Regions from separate parts of the Variovorax sp. genome, predicted to be linked through region 4. Evidence: predicted binding sites of a transcription regulator. Region 4 holds the regulator's gene; each other region holds the start of a gene.
The links. Region 4 encodes sigma-54, which starts transcription at its own class of promoters, with help from an activator protein. Its sites were predicted from a motif close to TGGCANGNAANCTGCTTT; they were not measured.
Positions count from the first base shown of each region.

Region 1: a site for sigma-54 is predicted at 2,610-2,627, ahead of ACQY8B_RS14595 (nitrate- and nitrite sensing domain-containing protein). Genes of this name have one in related genera too.
Region 2: a site for sigma-54 is predicted at 2,276-2,293, ahead of ACQY8B_RS25090 (pilin). Genes of this name have one in related genera too.
Region 3: a site for sigma-54 is predicted at 1,938-1,955, ahead of ACQY8B_RS27170 (isopenicillin N synthase family dioxygenase). Genes of this name have one in related genera too.

Region 1 is NZ_OZ257247.1:3,069,289-3,073,459, reverse strand. It holds gene ACQY8B_RS14600 (CmpA/NrtA family ABC transporter substrate-binding protein) at 1-971, opposite strand, end outside; gene ACQY8B_RS14595 (nitrate- and nitrite sensing domain-containing protein) at 1,307-2,572, opposite strand; gene tsaD (tRNA (adenosine(37)-N6)-threonylcarbamoyltransferase complex transferase subunit TsaD) at 2,700-3,761, shown strand; gene ACQY8B_RS14585 (alpha/beta hydrolase-fold protein) at 3,697-4,171, opposite strand, start outside.
Region 2 is NZ_OZ257247.1:5,344,929-5,349,099, forward strand. It holds gene ACQY8B_RS25080 (CHASE2 domain-containing protein) at 1-1,310, shown strand, start outside; gene ACQY8B_RS25085 (3',5'-cyclic-nucleotide phosphodiesterase) at 1,340-2,143, shown strand; gene ACQY8B_RS25090 (pilin) at 2,353-2,850, shown strand; gene ACQY8B_RS25095 (hypothetical protein) at 2,913-4,171, shown strand, end outside.
Region 3 is NZ_OZ257247.1:5,765,035-5,769,205, forward strand. It holds gene ACQY8B_RS27165 (IS110 family transposase) at 1-467, shown strand, start outside; gene ACQY8B_RS27170 (isopenicillin N synthase family dioxygenase) at 879-1,880, opposite strand; gene rutR (HTH-type transcriptional regulator RutR) at 2,107-2,814, shown strand; gene rutF (NADH-dependent FMN reductase RutF) at 2,931-3,482, opposite strand; gene ACQY8B_RS27185 (malonic semialdehyde reductase) at 3,497-4,096, opposite strand; gene rutD (pyrimidine utilization protein D) at 4,093-4,171, opposite strand, start outside.
Region 4 is NZ_OZ257247.1:4,601,699-4,605,869, forward strand. It holds gene ACQY8B_RS21545 (phospholipase D family protein) at 1-1,536, opposite strand, end outside; gene ACQY8B_RS21550 (RNA polymerase factor sigma-54) at 1,547-3,160, opposite strand; gene lptB (LPS export ABC transporter ATP-binding protein) at 3,181-3,975, opposite strand; gene lptA (lipopolysaccharide transport periplasmic protein LptA) at 3,972-4,171, opposite strand, start outside.

The DNA of each region.
Region 1 (4,171 bases), 1.5 Mb from region 4:
TTCATGTGGTTGGGGTCGTCCCAGCTCTTGCCCAGGCCGTTGACGTAGCGGCCCAGGATGCGCTGGTTGATGGCGTCCACGCTGGTGTTGACGTAGCTCTTGTCGGCGATGGTCTCGGCCATCTTGTTCTTGTTCTGCAGGCCGGCGTCGATCCACTTGCTGGCTTCGAGGATGGCCGCCGTCACGGCGCGCGCGGTGTTGGGGTACTTCCTGGTGAAGTCGGCGGTGCAGCCGAGCACCTTCTCGGGGTGGTCCTTCCAGATGTCCTGCGTGGTGATGGCAGTGATGCCGATGCCGTCCATGATGGCGCGCTGGCCCCAGGGCTCGCCCACGCAGTAGCCGTCCATGTTGCCCACGCGCATGTTGGCCACCATCTGCGGAGGCGGCACGGTGATGTTCTTCACGTCCTTGAACGGGTCGATGCCGGCCGATGCGAGCCAGTAGTAGAGCCACATGGCGTGCGTGCCGGTGGGGAAGGTCTGAGCGAAGGTGTATTCGCGCTTCTCGCTGGCGATGAGCCTGGCGAGCGATGCCGCATCGACCGCGCCCTTGTCCGAGAGCTTCTTCGACAGCGTGATCGCCTGGCCGTTGTTGTTCAGGGTCATGAGCACGGCCATGTCCTTCCTGGGGCCGCTCAGGCCCAGGTGCATGCCGTAGACCAGGCCGTAGAGCACGTGCGCCATGTCGAGGTCGCCGTTGGACAGCTTGTCGCGCACGCCGGCCCAGCTGGCTTCCTTGCTGGGGACGATCTTCACGCCGTACTTCTTGTCGATGCCCAGCACCGAGGCCATGACCACGCTGGCGCAGTCGGTCAGCGGGATGAAGCCGATCTTGACTTCTTCCTTCTCGGGCTTGTCCGAGCCCTGGGCCCAGACGGCCGCGCGCAGGGCGGGGTCGATGCCAACGGCGCCGATGGCGGCGGCTTGCAATACGCGGCGTCGGCTGAGGCGGGTTTTGAGCAGGTCGGTCATGGGGCGGGGCTCCGGTTGAAGACAAACAACAAACAAGAAAGACAAAAACGAAAAGGCGTCCGCACCGCGCAGGGGCTGCTCGAGAACGAGCCCTTGCGGGATGGGGACGCCTTTGTCCGGTTCGGTGGGTGGCACCCGCCTTTGGGTGCCGCCTGCCTGAAGACCCTTTTGGGTCTATGCGCTGGCTGCTTGCAAGCGTTGTGCCAGCCTTTCCATGCAGTGTGTTGCTATCAGGAAAGTAGCTGGAGCGCCTTGCACGGCAAGGGTCGGGCTCCATCCGGACGATGGATGCGCGGCAGGCACGATTGTTGTGCGGCGCACCAAATTGAACGCCGTCAGCGGGGCGGCGTGCGATCCGGCATGGGCAGGTAGTCGGCCATCGCAAGCACCGACTCGGCCACTTCGACGAGCCGGCGGCCCTGGTTCATGGCGGTCTCGCGCAGCATCTTGTGCGCCTCCTGCTCGCTCATGCGCCGGTGCGCCATCAGCAGGCCCTTGGCGCGTTCGACGAGCTTGCGCTCGTTGAGCGAGGCACGCACGGTCTGCAGTTCGTCGCTCATGGCCTGCAGCCGTTGCGACTGCTCCTGCACCATGTCGAGCACCGATCGTTCGAGGTGGCGGCCGAGCTGCGCGGGCGTGGCGGCCTGCGCGTCGGTGTCGTCGAAGAACAGGGTGGCGTCGGTCTGCGGCGCCAGCGTGTCGAGCACCTGCCGGTAGGCCTGCAGTTCGCTGCGCGCCCGGGCGGTCTTGCGGCTGCAAAGCGCGCGCAGGTCGGCCTCGAGGCGGTCTTCGACGGTCCGCATGGCGTCGATGCGGCGGGTGCAGCAGTCGAACCAGGCCTGGCCCAGCGCGGAGTCGGCGGGCGCGGAGGTGACGCCCCGGCGGCGCATGCGTTCAAGCTCGGCCAGGGTGGCGTCGGACTGGCTCTCGCGCCAGAGGGCGAGTACCGCGTCGCCGGAAAAGTCGATGAACACCTGGAAGCAGCGTTCCTGCGATTCGATCAGGTGTTGCCATTGCAGGCGCCGGGTTTCGTCGCTGCGGCCCTGGGCCAGTGCGGCGGCGCCGAATGCGCGCTCCTGGCCGGCGAACTCCTTGCCCTGCATGAAGTTGAACATCGCCACCAGGAGGCGGGAGATTTCAGGGTCGGTGGCGCCGTCGGCCGCCTCGAACACCACCGAAAGCAGGCCGGCGATGAGCTTGACGAAGGCGGCGGTCGACTGCGACGGCTTGAGTTCGCGCGCATCGATGCGCCGGCGCAAAGCGGGCAGGGCGTCCAGGCCGGGCAGCACCCAGGCAATGCGGCTGAACAGCCGTGCGCCGTTGCCGGAGCCGACGCCGCGATGGTGCTCGGCCTCTAGCTGGTCGAACCCCGCGCGCACTTCCTGCTCGAGCGCCAGGCATTCGGCGATCTGCGGGGCGCGCTGGTCGGCCAGGCGCATGCCGTGCGAGGCGAGGAAGACGTTCGACATGCCGCGCTCGCGCTGCAGCGCATGCACCAGCCGCCCGATCATGCCGACCAGTTCGCTGGTGCGCGCGAGCTGGTCCAGCTCGTCGATCTCGCAGCGGCGGGCGGCGATCAGAAAACTCAGTCCGGACTTCATGGTGGGTGCGTTCGCCTGCGGGGAGCCTTGCGGGAGCATTGCAACATCCGTGCCTCTCGGGCCAGCCTCTCGCCCGCGCTTGCCCCTTCGCGGGCGCCTGCGGCGGGCGCCACCTACACTCGGCGGCATGCTCTTGTTGGGAATCGAATCATCCTGCGATGAAACCGGCGTGGCGCTGGTGGAGTCGCACGGCAACGCGCTGCCGGTGCTGCGCTCGCATGCGCTGCACAGCCAGATCGCCATGCACCAGGCCTACGGCGGCGTGGTGCCCGAACTGGCCAGCCGCGACCACATCCGCCGCGTGTTGCCGTTGACCGAGTCGGTCATGGCCGAGGCCGGCCGCTCGCTCGGTGAAATAGACGTGGTGGCCTACACGCGCGGACCGGGCCTTGCGGGCGCGCTGCTCGTGGGCGCCGGCGTGGCCTGCGCGCTGGGCGTGGCGCTTGGCAAGCCGGTGCTGGGCGTGCATCACCTCGAAGGACATCTGCTGTCGCCATTCCTGAGCGCCGATCCGCCGGAGTTTCCGTTCGTGGCGCTGCTGGTGTCCGGCGGCCATACGCAGCTGATGCGGGTGGACGGCGTGGGCCGCTACGAGCTGCTGGGCGAGACCATCGACGACGCGGCCGGCGAAGCCTTCGACAAGAGCGCCAAGCTCATGGGCCTGCCGTACCCCGGCGGGCCGTGGCTCGCGAAGCTGGCCGAAGGCGGCGATGCCGCGGCTTTCAAGCTGCCGCGTCCGCTGCTGCACAGCGGCGATCTCGACTTTTCGTTCGCCGGCCTGAAGACGGCGGTGCTCACGCAGGCCAAGAAGCTCGGCGACCAGCTCGAGGCCAGCAAGGCCGACCTCGCGGCGTCCACGCAGGCGGCCATCGTCGAGGTGCTGCTGAAGAAGTCGCTCGCCGCGCTGGACCAGACCGGCCTGAAGCGGCTGGTGGTGGCGGGTGGCGTGGGGGCGAACAAGAATCTGCGCGAGCAACTCAATGCCGCATGCGCAAAGCGCAAGGTGCGGGTGCACTACCCCGAGCTGCACCTGTGCACCGACAACGGCGCCATGATCGCCATGGCCGCCGCGATGCGCCTGCAGTCGGGCCTGTCGCAGGCGACCGAGCGCTATGCCTTCGACGTCAGACCGCGATGGCCAATGGCATCGCTGACGACCGAGGCGTCAATGCCGCAGGCTGCTGCATAGCAGGCTGCTGCTGGCGCGAGCGGCCGATGGCCGGCAGCGGCAGCACGTCCAGCACGTTGCGCCAGAGCTGGCGCCACTGCGGCCAGTCGTGGCCGCCTTCAGTCGTGAACACGCGGCCCGGCGGCAGCGCATCCGCCAGCAGCTTGTGGTTGCTGGCAAAGCGATCTTCGAGGCCGAATCCCAGGTAGAGCGGCGGCAGGTTCTTCGAAGGCTGCGCCGCAAGGTATTGCTGGAAGAAGGGCCAGAGCTTGCGGTCGGGCTCTTCGTCGGGCTGCGGCCCGGTGGGTGCCTGCCATGCGCGCAGGCCACCGGCCTTCTTGATCTCCGCCCCGAGCACACGGCGCCCGAGGTAGGGCGCCAGCGCCACGATGCCGTCGACCGATCCTGGCCTTGCCAGTTCGTGGATCAAC
Region 2 (4,171 bases), 740 kb from region 4:
ACGTGCTCGAAGGCCGCCTCGGCCCCGGCGAGCTGAAAGGAAATATCGTGCTCGTCGGCGCCACCGCGCCAGGCCTGCAGGACCTGCGCGCCACGCCCGTCGAGGCCGCCTTCCCGGGCGTGGAAGTACACGCCAACGTCGTCTCCGGCCTGCTCGACCAGCGGCTGTTCAGCGTGCCGGACTATGCGCCGGGCTACGAAGTGCTGAGCGTGCTGGTGACGGGGCTGCTGCTGGCCTTCGGCCTGTCTCTGCTGTCGGCGCCGCGCGCGGTGCTGCTGGTCGCGGCAACCATCGCCGCGCTGGCCGGGCTCAACACCTGGCTCTTCGTCGGCCACGGCCTCGTGCTGCCGCTTGCGTCAGCCCTTGCCATGACGATGCTGGCGTTCGTGCTCAACATGAGCTGGGGCTACTTCGTCGAATCGCGCGCGCGGCGCGGGCTGGTGCGGCTCTTCGGCACCTATGTTCCGCCCCAGCTGGTCGACGAAATGCTGGTCCAGCCTGACCGCTACAGCATGCGCGCCGAAAGCAAGCAGATGACCGTGATGTTCTGCGACATGCGCGGCTTCACCCGCCTGTCGGAGCAGATGACGCCGGCACAGCTCCAGGCCTTCCTCAACACCGTGTTCAGCCGGCTCACCGACGTGATCAGCGCGCACCGTGGCACCGTCGACAAATACATGGGCGACTGCGTCATGGCCTTCTGGGGCGCGCCCATCGATGCGCCCGACCACGCCGCATTGGCCGTGCGCGCCGCGCTCGACATGGCCGATGCCGTGCGCGACATCAACAACGCCAACCGCGCCGGCGGCCGCCCGGAGATCAGCGTGGGCATAGGCATCAACAGCGGCGTCATGAGCGTGGGCGACATGGGCTCGGCCGCGCGGCGCAGCTACACCGTCGTCGGCGACGCGGTCAATCTGGCGTCGCGCCTCGAGGGCCTGAGCGGCCACTACGGCGTGGAGATCGTCGCCAGCGGCACCACCTGCGAACTGGCGCCCGGCTACGTCTGGCAGGAACTCGACAGCGTGCGCGTCAAGGGCAAGGCGCAGGCCGTGGCCGTGTTCACGCCCCTGGCCGAGCGCACGCCCGAAGCCGAAAAACAGGCCCAGCCGATGCTCGAGCGCTGGGGCGACGTGCTTGCCGCCTACCGCCGCCAGGACTGGGCCGTGGGCCGGAACTTGCTGGCCCCCCTGCTCGCCGCGGATGCCAAAAAAGTCCTTTACCAGCTCTACGCCCAGCGTTTAGCCTCCATGGCGTTGCGGCCCCAGGATCCGAACTGGGACGGCGCAACCCGGTTCGAAACCAAATGACGACGGACACACACAAGGGGTCTTTCACAATGCAGGTTCGTGTGCTGGGTTGCTCAGGCGCCATTGCCAAAGACTGCCGCACCACCTCGTTCCTGGTCGACACCGACCTGCTCGTCGATGCGGGAACCGGCGTCGGCGACCTCACGCTCGACGAAATGGCCGCCATCGACGACGTGGTGCTGACGCACTGCCACCTCGACCACATCGCCGCCTTGCCCCTGATGCTCGACGCCGTCGGCAGCCGCCGCTCCAGACCGCTGCGCGTGCATGCGCTGCGCGCCACCATCGAAGCGCTGCGGGCGCACGTGTTCAACAACGTCATCTGGCCCGATTTCGAGAGCATTCCCAGCCTGGAAGCGCCGTTCGTGAGCTTTCACGACATCGAGGTGGGGCAGATGCTGCAGCTGGGCAGCTGTGCGCCCAAGTCGATCGAAGTGCTGCCGGCTGTGCATACGGTGCCGGCCTGCGGCTTTGCCGTGCGGCGGGCTTCCGGCGGGGCGAACTGGGTTTTCAGCGGCGACACCGAGCGCAACGCGCCGTTTTGGGACCGGGTGAATGCGCTGGATGTGGCGATGCTGGTGATAGAGACAGCCTTCAGCAACCGTGAACAAGCGCTGGCCGAGCGCAGCCTGCATTTGTCACCGGTGATGCTGGCGGATGAACTGGCGCGGATCGCGCCGGGGAAGCAGTTTCCGATCTACATCACGCATACCAAGCCGGCGGAGACCGACGAGATCATGAGCCAGATCGAGGCGCTGGCGGAGCATCAGGTGGCGGGGGTGGCGCTGCGGGATATCAGGTGGTTGAAGGCGGATGGGGTGTTGACCTTTTGATGCATCGGCGGCGCGTGCCGGGATGACATATTTGTCATGTCAGATGCATCTGGACACAAAATGTGTCGCACCGTGTTACACGTTGGTAAACAAAGGTGACGCGTTCGGTCGGCAGGAGGCTGGTTCGGTGGGTGGCACAGATGCTGCGGAAGTTCTCCCGCTCCGGGCAGGTTCCCGGGCGTAACAACCAACCAACCTGGAGTTAGTGAATGAACCGTCGTTCCATCGCACGCAACGTGCAAAAGGGTTTCACCCTTATTGAATTGATGATCGTTGTAGCGATTATCGGTATCTTGGCTGCTGTGGCGCTGCCGGCTTATCAGGACTACACGGTGCGTGCGAAAGTGTCCGAAGCCATTTTGGCCGGTTCTTCCTGCCGTACCAGCATCACTGAGACGGTGCAAAGCGCGGTGGGCTCGACTCTCCCGGCTGCTAATGCATGGGGATGCGAGTCGAGTGGCTCGACCAAGTACGTAGCTTCCGTTGTGACCACGGACACAGGCGTGGTCACGATCACAACGTCCGCTGCGACTGATTTGAGGGATGCTGCAAGCAAGACAATTTCGATGACCCCGTACGCAGATCCTTCCAATACTCTTGCTAATACCGACACTGGTAAGACCATTTTCAAATGGGTCTGCGGCCCAGGTGTAAGTGGTACCGCGATCAGCGCAAAATATCTTCCAGGTTCTTGCCGCGGGCAGTAATTGCAACGCGCAAAATAAAAGGCCCCTTCTGGGGCCTTTTTGTTTTTTAACAGCAGCAATATATGCGCAATAGACTTTCGCTCTGGCACTGGACTTCGTTATTCTTGTTGAACTTGGCCTTCTGTTTTCTCGCGGGAAAAGATTACAACTGGGATTTACTTAATTACCATTTTTATGGGCCATCCCTGCTGCTTGACAATCGTTGGAGTCAAGATTATTTCGCAGGCAGCATCCAATCGTATTTGAACCCGATCGCATATGTGCCATTTTATCTAATGGTTAAATGGGGATGGTCGGCGCTGATCATCGGCCTAATATTGTCGACGATAAACTTTCTGAACATCATTGTTGTCGGAAGTATCGCCAAAAAATTGTTTTCGGAGCGCGTCGATGATAGCCGGGTGCTCATCTACATGACATGCCTTTTGGCTATGGCAGCACCGGCATATTTGCAGGCCAATGGCTCATCGTTCAACGATCCATATGGTTCAGTTTTTATTCTTATAGCAGTTCGCGTACTGTTGTCCAGCAAATTTTCCAGCTGGCAACAAGCCGCTTGGGTAGGGTTCTTTACAGGTGCGGCAACCGGAATTAAGCTGACTAGCGCAACTTTTGCAGTTGCGTTTATGGCTTGTTTCATCGCCAGAGCTTTATTCGATCGTCGCGCATCTTGGCGGGAGTTACCAGCGCAGGTAGCGCTTTTTGTTGCTGGTGCTACAACGGCTTTCGTCATCTTGCATGGATTTTGGTCCTTTAAATTGTTGCAAGAATTTGGTAGCCCCGTATTCCCATTTTTCAATGCGGTATTTAAAGCGCCAGAGTTCCAGTTCGTCAACAACCGTGATTTTAGATTTCTTGGGAGTGGATTGTCAGGGCTTCTATTTTTGCCTTTCGACATGCTTCGCACACAAAGCTGGATATATAGCGAAGCGGTATCACCCGATCTCCGGCCCTCAATTTTGATGATGCTTGCTGCAGCTGCCGCATCGCTTAGCCTGTGGCGCGCGTACAGATCAATCGGAATCAGATCAAAGAATTCTGTCAACGGCGCATCGATGGAATTTTCGTCGCAGCACGTTTGGACGCCTGCGACAACTTTAGTATTTTTCGCGATCGTCGCATTTCTTATTTGGGGTGTTACCTCCCGAATCGGCCGATACGCATTTTCGCTCTGGCTCTTAGTTGGCCCACTGCTCGGGCTGGCTGCATTAAAGGTAGGAGGTCTTAAATTCGCCCGTATTACACTAGGTGTAGTATTGGCACTCCAAACCTACATTCAATTTTTCCACGGTTCTTATCGTTGGTCCCCCGTAGCCTGGGA
Region 3 (4,171 bases), 1.2 Mb from region 4:
ACGTGCAAAAGGACGACAACGCCCGGAAAGCAGCAACGTTGATCGGCATCGGGCCGATCACTGCCAGTGCGTTGGTGGCCAGCGTGGGTGACTTCAAGCAGTTCGACAACGCGCACCAGTTCGGCGCCTGGTTGGGGCTGACGCCCAGTCAGCATTCCAGCGGCGGCAAGGCCAATCTGGGACGCATCACCAAACGCGGTGACGAGTACTTGCGAACCTTGCTGATCCAGGGCGCCAAGTCGGCCGTGTTCAGCGCGGCCAAACGCAGCGACCCGATCAGCCGATGGTTGCTGGCGCTCACGGCGCGCTCGGGCTGGCAGAAGGCCGCCGTCGCACTGGCCAACAAGAACGCGCGCATCCTGTGGGCCATGCTCACGCGCGGAACCGCGTTCGATGCGCACCATGTGCCACAGTTGCCCACTGCGCGACAAGCACCAGACAAAGCCGTGGCGGTGCCCGCGATGTAGCCATTTACTCATTCGCTCTTTCCAGTTGTTCAACCAGGACGTACGCATCGAAGATGCTCCACAGGTCAGACCGGCAGCAGGGGAACTCGTTTTATTTCGTGTGGCACTTGACCACGTGCGGCGAATGGAGTCCTGCTGAGCGGCTCGTATCTGGGGCCTCGGCCATAAGCCGACACAAGCCCGTCTGTAGATGTGCAGTCTGTCCATTCGTGGTGACCTCTTCTCTCACCGTGCGCTTGCTTTGAACGACGACGAAGACCGATTGTCAGGAACAGAAAAACCCATGAACAGTTGTTGACGTGGCGGGAAGTCCCTGTAGAAATAAAGGAGGAGCCCGAAGGGCGGGGGACATTCGCGGAGCAAGGTACCCCGTCGGCGTGAGCGCGCCCCGAAGAACAGCGGTAAGTCATCTCAGGCCACCGCCTTGGTACCGCCAAAGGTCGTCTGCTTGACGAACTTCGAGGTCAGGTGATCGCCCGAGGAAATAGGCGCGTACTTGGCGACCTCGCCCGGTGCGAGACAGCTCGGCAGGCACTCGACCATCGCGTCGTAGTTCGGCTGATGGAAAAACACCAGCGACTGGCGGCGGTTGGTGCTCGCCACTTCGAACGGCGGGTTGATCACGCGGTGCAGCGTGGACACCCACTGGTCGTTGGTCCACTGCATCATCAGGTCGGCGATGTTGACGACCAGCCCGCCCTCGACTTGCGGCACGTCGACCCACTGGCCTGCCTTGTTGAACACCTGCAAGCCCTTGTCGTCGGGCAGCACGATGGTGAGGCTGCCGTAGTCGCTGTGCGCGCCCGCGCGCAACTGCCCCGGCAGCGGCTGCTCGCGCTGCGGCGGATAGCTCAGCACGCGGAACATGCTGATGTGCTCGTCGATCTTGTCGTCGAAGAAAGTCTCCGGCAGCGAAAGGCCGAGCGCGAAGATGCGCATCAGCGAGCGCGAGAGATCGCTCATGGCCTCGAAGTAGCTTTCGTAGGCTTCACGGAAACCGTCGATGGGCGGCCAGCTGTTGGGCTCGAAGTGCGGGCCGGCGGCGGGGCCACGGTGGTAGTCGTCGTCGGGCACGTTCGACGGGCCGATGGAGAACGACTCCTTCAGGTCGCCGGGTGCCGCCTCTTCGAGGCTGTACGACAGCCCCTCTTCGCCGACCGCGCTGTAGCCGCGCACCGCGTCTTCGCGCGGCCGGTCGACCTTGCGCTTCTCGGCCAGCGGCATGTCGAAGAACTTGCGCGAGAGCGACGACACGCGCTCTATCAGCCCGGGCGAGATGCCGTGGTTGGTGATGACGAGAAAGCCGATGCTTCGGCAGGCTTCGTCGACTTTTCTCGCAACCGCTGACTTGCCTTCGGCGGTGCCGTTGAAGTAAGGCGCGAGATCGATGATGGGAACGGACAGCAGGGTCATGGCGGCTTCCTCATTCAGTCAGTCATGCGTTCGTGCATGCGTTGGCATGCCTTTCGCCATGCAACGTCTGTGCCAGTTGGACCAAATGGACAAATCGCATTCGCCGCGTCAGCATGGTGCGCAACAGCGGCCTGTGGCGCCGGTTGCGACGCAATGCGATGCACAGTGGCCTTACAGTGGTGCGCCGTTTGAAAATCGATGAACGTGAAGAGAAGAGCGAGGGAAGATGCCTAAGACCAAGGCGCTGGCCGCAGCCAGCAGCAGTACCGACAAACCGGCGCGCAAGCGTGCCAAGCCGGCCGTGCGCAGTGCGTCGGCCGTGAACCGGCGGCTGCGCCAGATAGAGGACAAGCGCAGCGCGATCCTCGGCGCGGCGCTGGGGCTGTTCTCGCGCTTCGGCCTGCATGGCACGTCGATCGACCAGGTGGCGGCACGCGCCGATGTGTCGAAGAGCAACCTGCTCTATTACTTCGCGAACAAGGAGGAGCTGTACGTCAACGTGCTGCGCGACCTGCTCGCCCTGTGGCTCGAACCGCTGCGCGGCTTCAGCGCAGAGCAGGACCCGGCGGAGGCGATTGGCGGGTACATCCGCCGCAAGCTGGTGGTGTCGCGCGACCGGCCCGATGCGTCGCGGCTGTTCTGCCTTGAAATGATCCAGGGCGCGCCGCTGCTGCGCGACGAACTGGACCGCGAGCTGCGCAAGCTGGTGGAGAAGAAGTCGGAAGTGATCCGCGCCTGGGTCGAGGCCGGCAAGCTGGCGCCGGTCGATCCGCATCACCTGATCTTCGCGCTGTGGGCGGTGACGCAGCACTATGCGGATTTCGGCGTGCAGGTGCAGGCGCTGACGGGGCACACGCTGGAAGATGCGGCGTTCTTCGAAGAGACGGTGGAGAACGTTCAGCGCATAGTGCTGCAGGGCATTGCGCCGCGCTGAGTCTTGCCTTGCTCCCTCCCCCTCTGGGGGAGGGTTGGGGTGGGGGCAAGCAGCTTGTCCATCGAGCGCTCTGCCTGCCCCCATCCCAGCGTTCCCCCAAAGGGGGAAGGAGCAATTCAGTGCTGCGGCGGCGCCGCGATTTCGTGATAGCGCCGGTCGAAGTAGATCAAGCCCTGCGGCGCACCACCGATCGCAATCGCCACCGCCTCGCAGAACAGCACGTCGTGCGTGCCTGCACTCGTCGCGTGCACCACGCGGCAGTCGAAGGACACGGCTGCATCGTCGAGCATCGGCGAGCCGGTGGTCTTGCGGCTCCAGCGGCCGGCGGCGAAGCGTTCGTCCATCGGCGTCCTGCCGCCGAACAACGCAGACAGCGACTGGTGGCCGGCGGCCAGCACGTTCACGCACAGCACGCCGTTGGCCTTGAACGCCGGGTACACGGAAGCGGACCGGTTCAGGCACACCAGCAGTGTCGGCGGCTCGTCGGTCACGCTGCACACAGCCGATGCGGTGAAGCCGGCGCGGCCTGCCGGGCCGTCGGTGGTGATGATGTTCACCGCCGCGCCCAGCCGCGCCATCGCGTTGCGGTAGTCGGCCTTCTGCAAGCCCGGAGGCAGGCTGGCGGGGTTCGATGACGAAGAGGCGTGGGAGGCCATGGCATTCAACATGGAGAGTGACTCCTTCAGGCCAGCACGCAGGCTTCGTCGAAGGGCAGCCGCGGCAGGCGGCCGAACACCTTCGACGCATCGCCGTGGCCGAGGTTGATGAGGAAATTGACGGTCCAGTCGGTGCCCTCGAAAAAAGCCGCATCGACTTTCGCCTTGTCGAAGCCCGACATCGGGCCGGCGTCCAGGCCCACCGCGCGCGCGGCCAGCAGGAGGTAGCCGGCCTGCAGGCTCGCGTTGCGGAAGGCCGTTTCGTGCGCGGCCTCGGGGCTGCCCGTGAACCAGCTGCGCGCGTCGGCATGCGGGAACAGCGTGGGCAGCTTGTCGTAGAACTTGCGGTCCCACGCGGCGATGACGGTGACGGGTGCGCTCATGGTCTTGTCAAGGTTGCCCTTCGACAGTGCGGGCGCGAGGCGCTGCTTGCCTTCGGGCGTTCGCACGAACACGAAGCGCGCGGGGGAGCAGTTGGCAGAGGTCGGGCCCAGGCTCGCGAGCGAATAGATCTGCTGCAGTTGCGCGTCGGTAACGGGCTCGTCGGTCCAGCCGTTGTGGCTGCGTGCGGCGGTGAACAGCAGCGACAGCGCTGCGTCGTCGAGTGTGGATGCAAGTGTGGTCATGCTGGAACTGCAGGTGCGGTGACCCGCGAAAGAAAGTCGAGCAGGCTGCGGTTGAAGGCTGGGGCCTCGGTCACG
Region 4 (4,171 bases):
ATCGGGCTCCTCGTGCAGCACGGTGATCTGGCCGGCGTCGTCGCTGACCCATTCGATGTGCCCGTCGTTGCTGCCTTCCGCAAAGCGCAGCCGGTAGGCGCCCTGCTGCTTGAGCACATCGAGCAGCTTGAGCATCTGCTGCGCCATTTCCGGGCTGTGGATGATCAGCCCGATCTCGGTGTTCTGCGACTCCGAGCGCGGGTCGAAATTCATCGAGCCCACGAACAGCGTGCGCCGGTCGATCACCGCCGACTTGGCATGCAGCCGCCCGACCGTGGTGCCGAAGAGCCCCAGCCGCACGCTGCGCCGGGTGCGCGTGGAACTCAGCTCGTACAGGTCGGCGCCGAGCTTGAGCATGTCGGGCCGGTAGCGGCGGTAGGCGGTGTGCACCAGCGGCTCGTCGGTGGCGGCCAGCGAATTGGTGACCACGCTGATCTTCACGCCGCGCCCGCGGATCTCGCGCATCACCTCGAGCCCCGTGGCGCCCGGAATCAGGTAGGGCGAGACGATGGTCACTTCGTCGCGCGCGCGGCGCATCTGCTCGACCACGTTGTAGCGCACGCTGTCGACGTCCAGCAGCGGCACGCCGCCGTACGACGCGGTCTTGCCGATGACCCGGTCGGGCGAGTCGGCATAGGCCTCGGCCAGGGTCCAGATCAGGCCCAGCCTGCCGGCGTTCAGGTCGTCGGCGATCGGGCTGTAGCCCAGCAGGTCGTTGGGCGCGGGCGGTGGTGGCGGCGGGGTGGTGCCGGCGCCGGTAGCGGCATCGAAGCGGCGCTGCAGTTCCTCGCGCGAAAGGCTGCTTGCCACCACCGACTGCACGGGGCGCACGTAGGTGCTGTTCCAGTACTGGTCGAACAGGCTGCCGAGCCGGGGGATCAGCGCGCCGGTCACGAAGGTGTCCAGGTCGAGGAAGTTCTCGCCCGCCGTGCGCGTGAAGTACTGGTTGCCGATGTTGCGCCCGCCCGCCACCGCCATCGCGCCGTCGGCGATGAACAGCTTGTTGTGCATGCGGCGGTTCACGCGGCTGAAGTCGAACAGCGACGCCGCGAAGCGCCTGAGCAGGCTGCCGCGCCCGGCCGGGAACGGGTTGAAGAGGCGCAGCTCGACATTCGGCGTGGCGGCAAAGCCGAGCAGCAGTTCGTCTTCGCCGGAGGTGTAGAGGTCGTCCATCAGCACCCGCACGCGCACGCCGCGCAAGGCGGCATCGCGCAGGGTGCGCAGCAGGTAGCGGCCGGTCTCGTCGTTCTCGATCTGGTAGTACTGCACGTCCAGCGTGCGCTGGGCGCGGCGCGCGAGCTCGATGCGGGTGTCGAAGGCAAAGTCGCCGCCGGGCATCAGGCGAAAGCCGCTCAGGTCGGGGTCGGGCTGGGCGGCCATCGCGAGCTTGCCGAGCGCGGTGTCGGCCGACACGGCCATGGCCCTGGTGGGCGGGCGCGGCGCCTCGTCGGGCAGGGTGGCGCAGCCGCTGAACAGCAGCACGGCCAGCAAAGCGATCACCCAATGGCCCCAGCGCGACATCGGGAGACGGCTCATCGAAGGCTTTCTACAGTGCCTTGCGCAGATTGGCGGGCGCGATGCGCAGCGCCTCGCGGTACTTGGCCACGGTGCGGCGCGCGCACTCGATGCCCTGCTCCTTGAGCATCTCGGAGATCTGGCTGTCCGACAGCGGCTTCTTGATGCTCTCCGAGCTCACGAACTGCTTGATCAGCGCACGCACCGCGGTGCTCGATGCATTGCCGCCGGTCTCGGTGCCCAGCGCCGAACCGAAGAAATACTTCAGCTCGACCGTGCCGAACGGGGTGGCCATGTACTTGGCGGTGGTCACGCGCGAGATGGTGGATTCGTGCAGGCCCAGCTCGTCGGCAATTTCGCGCAGCACCAGCGGGCGCATGGCCAGCTCGCCGTGCACGAAGTAGCTCTTCTGGCGCTCGACGATGGCGTTGCTCACGCGCAGGATGGTGTCGAAGCGCTGCTGGATGTTCTTGATGAACCAGCGCGCCTCCTGCAGCCGCTGCGACAGTGCCTGGCTGCCTTCGCCCTTGTGCGACTTGAGCGCGCCGGCATAGATGTCGTGCACGCGCAGGCGCGGCATGACCTCGGGATTCAGCATGACGCGGAACTTGACGTTGGTGCCCCGGCCGGTCTTGGTGACGATCACGTCGGGAATGACGATGTTGCGCTCGACATCGACGAAACGGCGCCCCGGCTTGGGCTCCAGCCGCGCGATGACCTGCAGCGCCGAGCGCACCAGCTCTTCGCTGCTGCGGGTGAGCGTGGCCAGGCGCTTGAAATCGCGCCGCGCGAGCAGCTCCATCGGCTGCTTGCAGATGGTGATGGCGGTCTTGTAGACCTGTGCCTGCTCTTCGTCTTCGTCGTCCTCGGCGGCCAGCGCGCGCAGCTGGATGCTCAGGCATTCGCCCAGGTCGCGCGCGCCCACGCCCACCGGCTCCAGGCTCTGCAGCAGGCCGAGTGCCACCTGGAAGTGGTGCACCAGGTCGTCGAACTGGTCGTTGTCGTCGCCGGCCAGGCCCGAGGCCAGCGCCGGCAGGGAGTCTTCGAGATAGCCGTCGTCGTTGAGCGACTCGATCAGGAAGCGCAGCGCGGCGCTGTCGTTCTCGCTCAGGCGCAGGCTCAGTGCCTGGCGGTGCAGGAACGACTGCAGCGATTCCTGGCTGCGCGCAAGCTCGGTGGCGTCTGCGCGCTCGTCGTCGCCCAGGTTGTTCTGGCGCGCGGGGGCGTCGCTGCCCCACTCGCTGTCGTCGGGCGCCATGTCGACGGTGCCGTCGCCTTCCCAGTCGGGCTCGCGCTCGGCGATCTCGGCGGCGGGGCCGTCGGAATCGGCCGTGGTGGTGGTGCTGGTCTCGGTCGAGGCGGCGGAAGTGCTGGCCGGCGGCGGGGTGAACTCGCTCTCGCCGTCGCCGCCCTCGCCACTTTCGCCGCCGTCATCGCGCGCGACGGGGGCGTCGGCCGTGTCGAGCCCGAATTCCTCGCGCGCCGCTTCTTCCGCGGTGCGCTCGAGGAAGGGGTTCTCGTCGAGCATCTGCTCCACTTCCTGGCTCAGTTCGAGCGTGGAAAGTTGGAGCAGCCTGATCGACTGCTGCAGCTGTGGCGTGAGTGCCAGATGCTGCGAGACGCGAAGGGACAGCCCTTGCTTCATGTGGAGAACCCGACCCTTCCTTACATGCGGAAGTGTTCGCCCAGGTACACCCTGCGTACCTCGGCGTTGTCGACGATCTCCGAGGGCGTACCTTGTGCCAGCACATGCCCGTCGCTGATGATGAACGCGTGATCGCAGATGCCCAGCGTTTCGCGCACGTTGTGGTCGGTGATGAGCACGCCGATGCCGCGCTCCTTCAGGAAGCTGATGATCCGCTGGATTTCGATCACGGCGATCGGGTCGATGCCGGCAAAGGGCTCGTCCAGCAGGATGAAGCGCGGCTGGGTGGCCAGGGCGCGTGCGATCTCGACGCGGCGGCGCTCGCCGCCCGACAGCGCCAGCGCCGGCGAGTCGCGCAGGTGGTCGACGCGCAGGTCGGCCAGCAGTTCGGACAGGCGCTCTTCCATGTGCTGCCTGGACAGCGGCACGAGCTTGCCGCTCGCGTCGGGCTCATGCTGCAGTTCGAGCACGGCGCGCACGTTTTCCTCCACGGTGAGCTTGCGGAAGATCGAGGCTTCCTGCGGCAGGTAGCTCAGGCCCATGCGCGCGCGGCGGTGGATGGGCATGTGGGCGATGGGCTCGCCGTCGATGGTGATGTCGCCCGCATCGGCGCGCACCAGCCCGACGATCATGTAGAACGAGGTGGTCTTGCCGGCGCCGTTGGGGCCGAGCAGCCCGACGACTTCACCCTTCTGCACGTCGAGCGAGACGTCCTTCACGACCGTGCGGCTGCCATAGCTCTTCTTCAGGCCGCGCGCCACCAGGCGGCTGCCCGGTGCGCCGTTGGCTTCCTGGGTTCCAGCGGTTTCGATCACTTGCGGGTTTCTCCATCGCCACCGAGCGTGGTGGTCGAGCGCAGGCCCGTGCCGGGTGCCGGCGTGGACGCTGCCGGCGCGGCGGGCTTGGCTCCGGCCGGAGCGCCGGGCGCGGGCGCCGTGGCGGCCTTGGGTGTCAGGATGGTCTTGACGCGGCCGCTCGGGGACGATGCGTTGACCGCGGTGTTCGGCGGCA